4 regions of the Rossellomorea sp. LJF3 genome follow, and region 2 is predicted to be linked to each of the others. Evidence: riboswitches for the same ligand, from Rfam matches in the RefSeq annotation. Region 2 holds a riboswitch; each other region holds the start of a gene.
What was found. A riboswitch is a leader RNA that binds a small molecule or an ion and turns the genes downstream of it on or off. The one in region 2 is predicted to bind S-adenosylmethionine.
Positions count from the first base shown of each region.

Region 1: another riboswitch for S-adenosylmethionine. It lies ahead of mtnK (S-methyl-5-thioribose kinase); the one in region 2 lies ahead of V8G47_RS19460 (methionine biosynthesis PLP-dependent protein).
Region 3: another riboswitch for S-adenosylmethionine. It lies ahead of metK (methionine adenosyltransferase); the one in region 2 lies ahead of V8G47_RS19460 (methionine biosynthesis PLP-dependent protein).
Region 4: another riboswitch for S-adenosylmethionine. It lies ahead of V8G47_RS17605 (Na+/H+ antiporter NhaC family protein); the one in region 2 lies ahead of V8G47_RS19460 (methionine biosynthesis PLP-dependent protein).

Region 1 covers NZ_JBANLY010000008.1:98,324-101,904, reverse strand. The annotation lists gene V8G47_RS10105 (DUF2087 domain-containing protein) at 1-145, shown strand, start outside; gene mtnA (S-methyl-5-thioribose-1-phosphate isomerase) at 187-1,239, opposite strand; gene mtnK (S-methyl-5-thioribose kinase) at 1,255-2,439, opposite strand; SAM riboswitch class I at 2,555-2,710, opposite strand; gene V8G47_RS10090 (carbon-nitrogen family hydrolase) at 2,808-3,581, opposite strand, start outside.
Region 2 covers NZ_JBANLY010000032.1:6,246-9,826, forward strand. The annotation lists gene metC (cystathionine beta-lyase) at 1-360, opposite strand, end outside; gene V8G47_RS19460 (methionine biosynthesis PLP-dependent protein) at 353-1,477, opposite strand; SAM riboswitch class I at 1,569-1,678, opposite strand; gene V8G47_RS19465 (zinc-dependent alcohol dehydrogenase) at 1,984-3,117, shown strand; gene V8G47_RS19470 (tryptophan--tRNA ligase) at 3,203-3,581, opposite strand, start outside.
Region 3 covers NZ_JBANLY010000016.1:49,050-52,630, reverse strand. The annotation lists gene pckA (phosphoenolpyruvate carboxykinase (ATP)) at 1-1,117, opposite strand, end outside; SAM riboswitch class I at 1,437-1,580, shown strand; gene metK (methionine adenosyltransferase) at 1,797-2,999, shown strand; gene V8G47_RS15040 (gamma carbonic anhydrase) at 3,114-3,581, opposite strand, start outside.
Region 4 covers NZ_JBANLY010000023.1:29,356-32,936, reverse strand. The annotation lists gene V8G47_RS17605 (Na+/H+ antiporter NhaC family protein) at 92-1,411, opposite strand; SAM riboswitch class I at 1,494-1,598, opposite strand; gene V8G47_RS17600 (MFS transporter) at 1,859-3,031, shown strand; gene V8G47_RS17595 (DUF2187 family protein) at 3,509-3,581, shown strand, end outside.

The DNA.
Region 1 (3,581 bases), on a different contig from region 2:
GCTGAATGAGTACATTCTACAATTCCATGAAGATTTCGCCACCTTGAGGAGAGAGTTCATCATCCATCAGTTCATGTATCGGGAAAACGGCATTTATGAGGTGAATCCGAAGGAAATGTGGGCATCTATAAAACTATCAGAATAAGAAATGAAAGAGAAGGATGAATTCCTTCTCTTTCATTGTATTTATGCCAGGTTTATAGTTCGTTGAATGCTTTCTTGAAAACGAGGATACAGCACTCCCTTTTCGGTGATGATGCCGGTAATCAATTCATGAGAAGTCACATCAAAAGCGGGATTATATACATGAACGTGTTCGGGTGCAATCATAGAGCCGCCCATCGTCGTGATTTCGTCTGGCCCTCTTTCTTCAATCGGGATATCGTCACCTGTTCTCGAGGTAGGATCGAATGTGGAAGAAGGGGCAGCCACGTAGAATGGTATATTGTAATGATGGCATAGGATGGCAAGCATGGACGTACCGATTTTGTTCGCGGTATCCCCATTCGCAGAAATCCGGTCGGCTCCGACGATGACGGCTTCCACACCCTTCTCCTTTATTGTATGAGCGGCCATGCTGTCAGTAATAAGGGTCACGTCGACACCTGATTGCTGAAGCTCCCAGGCAGTGAGTCGGGCGCCCTGAAGGACAGGGCGTGTCTCACAGGCGAATACTTGAAACCCTATTCCCCTTTCCCTGCCTAGGTGAAAGGGGGCAAGTGCAGTTCCATATTTACTCGTGGCAATGGATCCCGCATTACAGATGGTCATGATCTTCCTCTTGTCATCCAATGCATCCAATGCGTGTTCACCGATCATCCTGCATATTTCCTCATCCTCCGTATGGATCTGAATGGCAGAATGAAGCAGATTGGTCTTGGCTTCATTCACGGATTGTGCATGGGCAAGAACTTGTTCCAATCGATTCAATGCCCAGAACAGATTGACTGCCGTCGGCCTTGAGTCAGCGAGGTATTCTTTATCCTTCCTGAAAAGGTGATTGAATTCTATCAGATTGTCTGTTTCATAATGAGAAGCAGCATGTGCCAATCCATAGGCGGCTGTGATCCCGATTGCGGGGGCGCCTCGCACTTTAAGCGAAACGATGGCTTCATAATAGTCTGTAATGTTCGTTAGCGTCAAATATTCCACAGTGTTCGGCAGCTTTTGTTGATTAAGAATCAGTAAATGATCTTCATGCCACTCGAGTGAAGTTGGAATGGTCGGTGTATGTGTCATGAGTATCTCCTTTAATTATTCAGAATGTGATCGTACTAAAGTCAGAAGCTCTTCAATGGTAAGAATGTGTTTCCGATTTACAATCAATTTCTTTCCAAGGTTGAGGCATGCTCGTTTGGCCTTTAATCTTTGTTCATTATCTTCGATGCTCTCAAGGTCTTCCACATGTGCAAGACCGATCGTTCTTCTGATGCACTCGCATCCTGCAAAACCGATGCTGTCCTGAAAACTCTTCTCCAATACATACTCAAGGTACCCATTCACCTTCGTATAAGCGTCGCCACTTTCCTTCCAATGTCTGGAGAACGTAGCAGAGAAGACGTTCCAAGTATTTTCGATATGGTGAAGGATGGTTTCCTTTTCACCTGGATTCGCGATCACTTGGAAAATAAGATTTGCAATAAACTGACCGATATCGAAACCGATCGGCCCATAAAAAGCAAATTCCGGGTCAATGACTTTTGTGTGTTCGTCATCCACAAAGATACTTCCCGTATGGAGGTCTCCATGAAGCAGGGCTTCCCCTTCGGTAAGGAAACTCTTTTTAAGTTTTGCCACCTCGAGTTTTACAGTGAAATCATCCCATAATTGCTGCACATCTCCTGACAATTCCTCCTCAAACTCATTCGTTTCACTGTTGAAGAAAGGATCCGTGAATACTAGGTCCTCCGTGATTTTGCACAGCTCAGGATTTGAAAATTCCTTCACATATTCTTTTTTCTTGAATGGATGAAGGGCATAATCAGACGTGAAGTACAGTGTATTTGCAAGGAATGTACCAATGTCTTCTGATAGCTTCGGGTACTTATTCCCATTGATCAGGCCGGCACGTGCGATGGTGAGGTTGCTTAAATCCTCCATCACTGTGACGGCGAGGGATGGATCGGAATGATACACTTCCGGGACAAGGTCCCCTACAAGTGATCGCTGAAGGTGTAGGGCACCCGCTTCAATTCTTGCCCGTTCGATCGTAAGTGGCCAGCTTTCACCTACAACCTTTGCATAGGGGAGTGCTTGTTTGATGATGATCCCTTTACCTGTATCCCTTTCAACTACATGAAAAACCAGATTAAGGTTCCCATCACCGATTTCTTCACAGATTAAATGTGAACCTTCTTCGAATATTCCTACATTCACTGCCATAGCGATGGCCGACTGTTCCGTTAGTGGTTGATACGTATTAAGCTTAGTGATTGCCATTTTCGTTCCTCCTTTTAGTGAACCCTTTAAGAAAGGGTGTTAGGGAGGCTTTTCCGTGGCATAAGAAAAGCCTCTTTCCATGTTCGAAAGAGGCTTGAAGAGTCATCTTCTTCGCCTCTTATCTCCCAGAAAGATGATCTTTCTGTTGGAATTAGCACCGTGCCTTACTGGATTGATCATCCGGCGCATACAGCGCCCCGTTTTACAACGGTATTATGGTCGGTTGCTGGGCTTCATAGGGCCAAATCCCTCAGCCAGCTCTTGATAAGAGTTGCGTGTATCTTATTTAATTAAAATTCTGAATGTTCATTTGAATTGAATGGTACCATTGAAGTATTTTCCATGTCAACGGTTTTTTAGAATTTTTTCTAATAAAAATTTGGTCTCCGGTCTTGAAAGATCGGAATTTGTTTACGGACCTTTTCTACTTCCTGCAAATCGATTTCAGCAACGACCAACTGTTCACTTTGGGTTCCTTTTGCAAGGATTCCCCCCCATGGATCGATGATAAGGGAGGAGCCGCCAAATTCATTGTCAGGGTCACTCCCCACACGGTTGCATGCAATCACAAAGCATTGATTTTCAATCGCACGTGCCCTTAAGAGGGTCTCCCAGTGATCCATCCTGGCAGCCGGCCATTCAGCCACCACAAAGACAATCTTCGCTCCCATCATGACATGTTTCCTGAACCATTCAGGGAAACGAATGTCGTAACAAATGAGTCCTGCCATCATGGTATCATCAAGAGAGAAGGCCCCGTCTTCCTCTCCAGGAAGTAGATAATGATGTTCATTCATTAGTTTGAATAAGTGAAGCTTAGAATACCGTTTCACCAACACGCCATTTGCATCCGCCACCAACAGTGTATTTCTAACCCCATCTGTTGATTTATTGGCAACAGAGCCTCCTATGATGTGAATGGAATATTTTTTTGACAGGGAAGTCAGGAAGGAGGAAGAATCTTCGGCTCCTTCATCTGCGATCTCATCTATCCGTGTCAGATCATAGCCTGTCGTCCACAGTTCAGGAAGAACGACGGTAGCGCATCCTTCTTCCTTTGCTTTTTTGACCCACTTTTCCACTCTCACCTTGTTTTCTTCAGGATTCCCAAACACAATATCCATCTGGACGAGACCAACCTT
Region 2 (3,581 bases):
GTATTCTATATCAAATTTAGTAAGGACTTCCGTAATCATCCTGTAGGTCCCCCCATATACCTCCTCAGAGACGAGTACGTGATCACCACTCGATAATAAAAGGAAGCTTGTTGAGATGGCCGCCATACCGGATGAAAAGGCAAAGCCCCTTAACCCGCCTTCTAATTCCGCTATCGTTTCTTCGACTGTTTCCCTTGTTGGATTCCCGGAACGGCTGTAGTCATATGTTCCATATTGATCAAAATCCTGTTGGTGGAAGGTTGTAGCATGATGAATCGGCGTAGAAACAGCTCCTGTCTCTTTATCAAATCCGCGGGAATGAATGAGTGACGTCTGAAGTGAAAAAGGTTTTTTACTCATACGTTAACACCTCTTTTTCCAATTGATGAAAAACATTCTCCAAGTCTTCGATCAGGTCATCGATAAATTCTATTCCTACAGAAAACCTGAGCAATCTGTTGCAGATGCCAAGTCTATTTCGTTCTTCTTCAGGAATGTCGGCATGGGTCTGGGTGGCGGGATAAGTGATAAAGCTTTCAACCCCTCCTAAACTTTCAGCAAACGTTATAATCTTCAGGTGTTGAAGGAAGGGACCGACCCATTCTTCCTTAGCAATGCGAAAGGAAAGCATGCCTCCTTTCCCCGGATACAAGACGTCCGCTACACAGTCATGCCCTGCTAGATACTGGGCTAATTTTCTTGCGTTCCTTTCATGCTGGGCCATTCTGAGACTAAGGGTCTTCATCCCTCTTATTAAGAGCCAACAATCAAATGGTGCAAGGACTGCACCGATTGAATTTTGAATGGTATAGATCCTTTCAGCCAAGTCCTCTGTGTTTACAATGACAACTCCAGCCAGAACGTCATTATGGCCCCCTAAGTATTTGGTAGCGCTGTGAATAACCAGGTCCGCTCCCTCTTTGAGCGGTTTTTGCAGAACTGGTGTATAGAAGGTATTATCGACGATTAAGAGCAATCCATTTGCCTTTGAAATGCCGGCAACCTCAGAAATACTTGCTTCGTTCATTAATGGATTGGTTGGTGTCTCAAGAAAAATAGCCTTTGTCCTCTGCGATATGTGATGTGCTATAGAATTAGTATCACTTGTATCAACAAAATGAAATTTGATATTATATTGAGCTTCATACTGAAGGAATAAGCGGTAGCTTCCTCCGTAAAGATCCTTGGATACAATCAATTCGTCCCCACATGAGAATAAACCAAGGATTGCCTGAATCGCAGCCATTCCCGAACTGAATGCAAATCCTCTATGCCCCTCTTCCAATTGAGCCAGTGTTTCTTCAAGGGTCGCCCTCGTTGGATTTCCTGTTCTCGTATAATCATAACCGGTTGGTTCACCGACCCCTTTATGTTCATATGCTGTCGAAAGATGAATGGGCAGGCTGACGGCACCAGTAGCTGGATCCTTCCGATTGCCTGCCTGGACAAGCAATGTATCAATATGTTTTTTCAACATTCTTCTCTCCTTTTCGTACCTAGAAAATGAAAAGGGGAAAAAACAAAAAACCTTCTTATGAAAATAAGAAGGTTTAATACGTTCGTTCTCCCTCTTATCGTCCAAGTTGACATCAACTTGCTGGAATTAGCACCATACCTGTAACTGTGGCTGGTTGCTGAGGTGTCTTCGGGCCAGTCCCTCTACCTCTCTTGATAAGAAACAATATGAAATTGTAAAGTGCTTTCCCATAACTTATACCAAACAGAGAAGACTGTCAATGAAAAGTAAGAATTTTAAATTAATTTTTTCATTTAATGAAATTCCCATCGTTGCGGACGCTTGAATAAACAGTGGTAATTAAATCCAATTAATATTGGTGAAGTGCTGTTTAAACAAGATTTTTATAACATGACTTCCTCCTCGGCTTATCGAGTTTCCTAAATCGGGTCGCCCTAATGTTTAACACACTCCAAAAGAGTTTAAACACATAGAAGAATCTTACAAAATTTACAGGAGTGATGATAGTGAAGGGTGTTACGTTCCAAGGAAAAGAAAAGATGGTCGTGAAAGAAGTAGCGAATCCAGAAATTCAGGTGAATACAGATATTATAGTAAGGATTACTGCAAGCGGAATTTGCGGTTCAGATTTACATTTATACAAAGGGGGAATAGAACCGGAACAAGATTATGTTGTGGGACATGAACCGATGGGTATCGTCGAAGAGGTCGGATCGGAAGTGAAAACCCTTAAAAAAGGGGATCGCGTTGTCATCCCTTTTAATATTGGCTGTGGGAAATGTTTTTTCTGTGAGAACCAAATGGAAAGCCAATGTGATGAATCCAATCCCCACGGAGAAGTTGGCGGTCTTTTCGGATTCACCGAAATGAATGGTGGATATCCAGGTGGTCAAGCTGAGTATCTGCGGGTACCATATGCAGACTTCACATCGTTTAAAGTCCCTGAATCAAGTCAGCTGGAGGATGAAAGTGTTCTCTTCCTTTCCGATGTTATACCCACTGCTTACTGGAGTGTAGAAAACAGTGGTGTGAAAAAAGGGGATACGGTCATAGTGTTAGGTAGCGGTCCAATTGGGTTGATGGCCCAGAAATTCGCTAAATTGAAAGGCGCCGAAAGAGTCATCGCTGTAGACCAGGTAGATCATAGACTTGCTCACGCTAAACGTACCAATCAAGCAGAAATATTTAACTTTCAAAATCATAGCGATATAGGGTCGCTCCTGCATGAAGAAACAAAAGGGGGAGCTGATGTTGTGATAGACTGTGTTGGAATGGATGGGACCGTTCAGCCAAATGAATCGTTCGGTTCTGACTTTGATAATCAATTTGGGACAATAAGTCCGATCAAGACAGCTTCAGAAGCGGTTCGGAAGTTCGGAACTGTTCAATTGACGGGTGTATATGCAACAGAAGCAAATCGATTTCCCTTAGGGGACTTTTTCAGCAGAAATGTTTCCATTAAAATGGGACAAGCCCCTGTGATTCATCTGATGCCAAAATTATACGATATGATTGAACAGAACCAATTTGACCCTACCGACATCATCACACATACCTTTTCAATTGAAGAAGCAGCAAAAGGGTATGACATTTTCGATAAGAAGTCCGACGGAAATATTAAAGTTATCCTCAAACCTTAAACAGCGGGAAGAAAAGCCGTATTCTGACAAGATGCGGCTTTTCCAATATTTTCATTCTTTAAAATTTCATCATTAAGTGTATCGATCAACGATACACCCCAATCTTTTGTTTGATATCCTTCATGAAAGGTATGATTTTTTTTCTTGCCCTTTTGGCACCATTTTGTAGAATCTGATCAATTGCCTCTGTGTCCCTTAATAATTCGTTGTACCTGTCACGGGGTTCTATCATAAAAGAGTTCATCACAGAAAATAATTCTGCTTTTGCTTCACCCCAGCCAATTCCTGAATGAAACCTCTTTCTCATTATTTCAGTTTGTTCTGACGAGGAGAATTCTTTATATAACGAAAAAATGGCAGAAGAGCCGGGATCCTTGGGTTCCTCGGGAAGAGAGGAATCCGTTTTAATTTTATTGATCAGTTTTCGAAGCTTGTTTGGTTCTTCGAATAATGGGATTGTGTTG
Region 3 (3,581 bases), on a different contig from region 2:
TATATCCACTTAAGAAATGATACATTGCCTGTTCTTTTGTCAGCTTGCTGATCGGAGGCAATACGCCGAAAGCATCAGCTGTTAAGAATACAATCGTATTTGGGTGTCCTGCGATACTTGGCTCCACGATGTTTTCCATCGCTTGAAGGGGGTAGGCAGCACGCGTGTTTTCTGTTAAAGTGTTATCATCATAATCCGCGATGCGGGACATATCATCCAGAACGACATTTTCCAGGACGGAACCGAAACGGATCGCATCAAAGATCTGAGGTTCTTTTTCACGTGTAAGCCCGATGCACTTAGCATAGCATCCGCCTTCGATATTGAATACGCCGTTCGGGGACCAACCGTGCTCATCATCACCGATCAAGCGGCGGTTTGGATCTGCGGATAAGGTGGTTTTCCCTGTACCGGACAATCCGAAGAACAATGCTACATCGCCTTCACGACCGACGTTCGAAGAGCAGTGCATGGAAAGGATGTCGGATTCAGGAAGTACATAGTTCATGACCGAGAAGATGGATTTCTTCATTTCACCGGCATATTCCGTACCGCCGATCAATACGATTCTTTTTTCAAATGAAACGATGATGAACGTTTCAGAGTGAGTGCCGTCGACTTCAGGATCAGCTTTGAAGTTAGGAGCTGAAATCACGGTGAATTCGGATTGATGATCTTTTAACTCTTCTGTTTGAGGACGGATGAATAATTGGTGGGCAAATAGATTATGCCAGGCGAACTCATTGATCACTTGAATCGGCAGTCTATGTTTTGGGTCGGCGCCTGCGAACCCTTTAAATGAGAAAACTTCTTCTTTTTCTTTTAAGTATGAGATGACCTTCGTATATAATTTATCGAATGATTCCGAAGAGATCGGTTGATTGACAGAACCCCACTCGATTTTATCCTTCGTCGTTGGTTCTTCCACAATAAATTTATCTTTAGGAGAGCGTCCTGTGTATTTACCAGTTTCTGCTCTGACTGCACCTGATGATGTTAAAACGCCTTCATTTCGCTGAAGGACCTTTTCGACTAGTTGAGAAACAGATAATTGTTCCTGAATGTTTTGACCGTTAAGTAATTCTGTTAATTCATTAGACATGCTCACTGAATTCATTAGAACCCTTCCTTTATATAAATTTATTTAATGGTATCGTTTTCTTCACAAAAATAGTATAACACAATCAAGCTATTAGTCTATACTATTTATTTAATTTTATAATGTGTCTTCATTTTGTCACATTTCTTGACCGAATAAAGCCTGTTTCTTCTTATTTATATGAAATGTATCATGCAATGTTTAGCCTCATTACCCCATTAGGTTATTTTGATGATGAAAAACAGGCTGAAATCATGAAATGAATGGTTAAACCTGTCATTCGAAAAAAAGTTGACACCACTTGTCCTAACCGTTATCATTGTTCCTTGAACGGATACTCTTATCCTGAGCTGGTGGAGGGAGCAGACCCTATGAAACCCAGCAACCTGCTAAATAGTGAATGGATCCATTTCTTTAATGAATCCGATTAAGCGAAGGTGCTAAACTGAGGCAAGGTCTCTAAAACCTTGAACGATAAGAGAGAAAAGGCGCGGCTATGATCTGAAACCTTTCCTCTGAAGCTTTTTTTCCTGAGGAAGGGTTTTTTCTGTTTATAGTGGACCACATGCACATAAATCATGATTTATTTATAAAAGAATCATGTTTACTTCATACTACTTAGGGAAATGAGTACCGTATCTGTTTACTGTTTTGTCAGAAGAATCGTTCTGACAAATATGCTTAAGGAGGAACCTTGATGTCAACTAAACGTCGTCTGTTTACATCTGAGTCCGTAACCGAAGGACATCCAGATAAAATTTGTGACCAAATCTCTGATTCAATTCTTGATGCAATTCTTACCAATGATCCAAATGCACGTGTAGCGTGTGAAACATCTGTCACAACGGGTCTTGTGCTCGTTGCCGGTGAAATCACTACGAATACGTATGTCGATATCCCGAAAATCGTTCGTGAAACGATCCGTGAAATTGGCTATACCCGTGCGAAATACGGCTTTGATGCTGAAACATGTGCGGTTTTGACTTCCATTGATGAGCAGTCTGCCGATATCGCTCAAGGTGTCGATCAGGCCCTTGAAGCCCGTGAAGGTCAAATGACGGATGAAGAAATCGATGCAATCGGTGCAGGTGACCAAGGGTTGATGTTCGGATTCGCTTGTAATGAAACGAAAGAGCTTATGCCTCTTCCGATTTCCCTTGCACACAAAATTTCCCGTCGCTTAACGGAAGTACGTAAAGAAGAAATCCTTCCTTACCTTCGTCCGGATGGAAAAACACAAGTAACCGTTGAATACGATGAAAACGATAAGCCGGTCCGCATCGACACGATCGTTATCTCGACTCAGCATCACCCGGAAGTGACGCTTGAGCAAATCCAGCGCAACCTGAAAGAATATGTCATCGATCCGGTTGTACCGAAAGAACTGATCGATGAAGAAACGAAATACTTCATCAACCCGACTGGCCGCTTCGTAATCGGTGGACCACAAGGTGATGCAGGACTGACAGGACGTAAAATCATCGTTGACACATACGGCGGATACGCTCGTCACGGTGGCGGTGCCTTCTCTGGTAAGGATGCAACGAAAGTGGATCGTTCAGCGGCTTATGCAGCGCGCTATGTAGCGAAGAACATCGTGGCAGCAGGACTTGCTGAAAAATGTGAAGTTCAATTAGCGTATGCAATCGGTGTGGCGAAGCCCGTATCCATCTCCGTTGATACATTTGGAACAGGGAAAGTTTCAGAAGATGTATTAATTGACGTTGTGAGCAATAACTTTGACCTGCGTCCTGCAGGGATCATCAAGATGCTCGACCTTCGTCGTCCGATCTACAAGCAGACAGCTGCTTACGGACACTTCGGCCGCAACGACATCGATCTTCCTTGGGAACGCACGAACAAAGCGGATGCGTTGAAAGCAGAAGCATTAGGCGAATAAGGAAAGATAGAAGAGACCAACACTTTTTGGGGTGTTGGTCTTTTTTGATGATCATCACAAGAAAATCTTCCATGAGTATTCTCAAGGAGGATGGGGTATCCCAAGTATAGGAAGTTAAAACGGTTTGATGTTCTTATAATACTGTCCTTTTTCTGCGTATTCCCTTGAAATGCGCTTCATTTCACTGATATCGTGCTCATTGAGCTCCCTCACGACTTTTGCCGGTCGTCCGAACGCAAGGGTATTTGGCGGGATGACCTTCCCCTGGGGGACAAGGCTTCCGGCTCCGATGAACGCTCCTTCGCCGATTTCGGCATTATCGAGGATGATGGAACCCATGCCGATCAATGCCTTTTTCCTGATCTTGCAGCTATGTAAGATCACCCCATGTCCGACAGTCACTTCATCTTCAAGGATAAGAGGGTTATTTGGACTCTGATGAAGAATGGAGTTATCCTGTATATTTACTTTATCACCGATCTTAGTGGGAGCGACATCCCCCCTGATGACGGTGTTGAACCAGATACTCGATTCTTCACCGATCTCCACGTCCCCGGAGATGGTCACATAATCGGCGATGAA
Region 4 (3,581 bases), on a different contig from region 2:
GGAAAGCGGGGTCTGCTTTTTTAATGGTGTTTGAAAAATCCGGACATAAAAAGAGACAAACCCAGACAGATTTGTCTCTTTTCAAATAAAATTAAGAAGAACGGACCGGATCTCCATCTGAAGCGGTTCTCCGGGTGAACTTCGGAAGGGCGAATTGAATCGCAACCAGTCCGCAAACGGCAATCAGGACAGGGTAGAAGGCATAAGGGATGATGCTGACAGGTGATATGCCGGCTACTTCCGCCACTAACAGTGCCTGTGCACCGTATGGGATCAACCCTTGAACGGCACAAGAGAAAATATCGAGGATACTGGCTGACTTACGGGCATCTACGCCATACTGATCGCTAAGCGTTTTGGCCAGTGGTCCTGCGATGATAATGGAAATCGTGTTATTGGCTGTGCAAAGATTCGTCGAACTGACCAAGCCTGCTGTAGCAAGCTGTGCTCCCTGAGGAGATTTAATCTTACGTGTGGCATGGTAAAGGATCGCTTGAATCCCACCATTATGACGAATGAGTTCGACGACTCCGCCTATCAGGATGGAAAGGATCACAATCTCTGCCATGCCCGTCATCCCGTCGGCAACACTGCCAAAGTAACTCGATGGGGTAAAGCTTCCATCCATAAATCCGATAACCCCTGCCAACACAATCCCGCCTATTAAAACGACAAATACGTTCAATCCTGCAAGGGCCCCAATGATGACTCCGAGGTAAGGGATGATTTTAACCCAATCGAAGCTTCCTGCGTCGACGGATGATGGAGTCCCCATGGTAAGGACAAAAAGGGTGACCATAGTGATGATGGCTGCGGGTAATACAATGAAGAAGTTCACCTTGAACTTGTCCTTCATTTCCGTTTTCTGTGTGCGTACGGCTGCAATCGTTGTATCCGAGATGAACGATAAATTATCCCCGAACATCGCTCCCCCGATGACGGTGGCCATAGCAAGAGGCATGGAAATGTCTGCTCCTGAGCTGATGCCCACTCCGATCGGGGCAAGTGCTGCGATCGTCCCCATGGATGTCCCCATTGATAGGGAAATGAAAGCGGCGATGATGAATAATCCAACAATGATTAGATTACCAGGAAGCACGGATAGGGCAAAGTTGACGGTTGAATCAACGGCCCCCATCTTTTCTGCTACACCGGAAAACGCGCCGGCTAATAGGAAGATAAAGACCATGATCATAATATCCGGGTGCCCGGCACCTTTTGCGAACCGTTCAACCTTAGAGGTTAACGATTCTTTTCGATTCATCGCCAGGGCTACAACCGCTGCAATGATGATAGATACGAGAACAGGGAATGCATAAAAATCTCCTGAAAGGATCCCCGCTCCAAGGAACAGTGAAACAAATATGATCAAGGGCAATAAAGCCAGTAAATTACCTTTTTCTTGGTTCATGCCAAACACTCCTTTGTCGTGTGATATCAAATAAAAAAACCTCTTCCAACATAAGAAGAGGTTTCATTCAAACGAAACACTCCTCTTATCTTTCAAGCATTACGCTTGCTGGATGTGGCACAGCACTCATTATAAGTCCGCTGCCGAGACATCAAAGGGCCAGTCCCTCCGTCTCTCTGGATAAGAAGATATGTTATTCAGTTCATTTAAAATATACTTCCATACTTTAATGGGTTTAATCGAAAAAGTCAAACGGTAATTTATTGGAAATAAAACGATGAACCTGGCTGCCGTTGCTGGATCAATCAAAAGCGGGGGGAGATTACCGTATCAAGGCATGCTTTATAAAACGCGAGACTTTATCCATAAAAAGGCATAAATTCATAGACAATTGAACGGTCAAGGTCTACTATAAGATAGACAAAAAACATCTTGGGGGATACGGTAGTGGAAAGAAATGTGCGAAATCAAATTTTTACGTTACAAGGGTTTTATCTATTAACCTTCTTCGGGGTTGGAAGTTTATATCCTTTACTCAGTGTATACTTAAGTGAAAGTGTGGGGTTAAATGGGTATCAGATCGGAACCATCATGTCCGTCGGCCCGATCATGATGATTTTCTTTCAGCCGATATGGGGGATGGTCAGTGACACAACCAATAAGCCAACCGTCGTGTTAGGATTAACTTCCTTAGTTGCAGGGATCTTTGCCCTTGGTTATTTATTCATGGATGTTTACTATGGATTGCTGGTAGTCGCGATTTTAGTTGCGATCTTCCAAAGCGCCATCATCCCCGTATCCGACAGCATCAGCTTGAAGTATACAAGTAAAGTCCGTTATAACTACGGAAATATTCGTCTGTTCGGCTCATTGGGATTCGGGATTGCCGTGTTCATCATGGGGAGGCTTTCAGAAGGATTCATCGGACCCACGATCATTTTCTACTCCTTCTTTATCTGTCTGGTACTTTCCGGTTTCCTATCCTTCCGCTTTCCTAAAGAGAGAGCGGCAGCTAAGCTTGATCTAAAAGCCGGGATGAAGGAATTATTCACGATGAAGAAATTTCTTATCTTTCTGGCCGTCACGTTCCTGGTGTTCGGCCCGAATTTAGCCAACAACGTTTATTTCGGATTATTCGTGGAAGATTCAGGTGGTACGTACGCCGGAATTGGTCTCGCATTTCTGATTGCCGTCCTATCAGAAGTCCCGTTTATGAGAATCGCTGGAGGGTGGATTGATAAGTTCGGTCTCTTGTCCGTAGCTGCGCTGGCAGGGGCTGCATCCATGATCCGCTGGCTTTTTTACTTCACAGAACCAAGTTTATGGCTGGTCTATTCTTCAGCAGTGATGCAGGGTCTTGCCATCGGATTATTCATTCCTGCGGGGCTCCGCTACATTAAAGAAATCACGCCGGCACATATTACAGCTACTGCCGTCACCGTCTATTCCGCCATCGGAAATGGCCTCGGGAATTGGTTCAGTACCTTCGTGGGAGGTTTCATCTATGAAACCTATTCCATTTACACGGTATACCTCTTCTTCGCAGTCCTGTCACTCCTTGGCATCTTCCTCTGCTTCGTCCTAATGAAGGAAGAAAAAAAGAATGCATTAGCTTACTAAAAAACAGGCATCCGCTACCAACGGGTGCCTGTTTTTTATATGAATTAATAAAAAGGAAGGATTTTCCTTTTGGGATGTATAAGTATATAAGAGAAATGATTTTACTTTGAAAGTGGTTATCTTAAAAGGCACTGCTAAATAAGTTTTTAAACTTCACTTTGACGATGATTGTAGCGGAAGGTGCTCGACTCCTGCGGGAAATGCAGGAAAGTTGAGACCCCACAGGGCAAAGCCCGAGGAGGCTCAACTCACGCCCCGCGGAAAGCGAGCACCTGGAGCGAAAATCAGCCAGGCATCGCTTTGGCTTTAAAAGATTTTGAAAAAATACATCAAAAGGTTTTGACTTAATGTAATTGTGGTACAAAAAGGATAAGTCATTCATTGAAATTTATATAAATACAAGTTAAAATAATATTATTAGAAAATTCTTTCAATTAAAAAGAGAACAATCACTTTAACTAAAAAGGGGACTTTAAAATGGAAAATACATTCGTTTACTCAAAAGAGAATGCAAACCTTGGGGATACGATTCAATTTAAAAGAAAGAAAC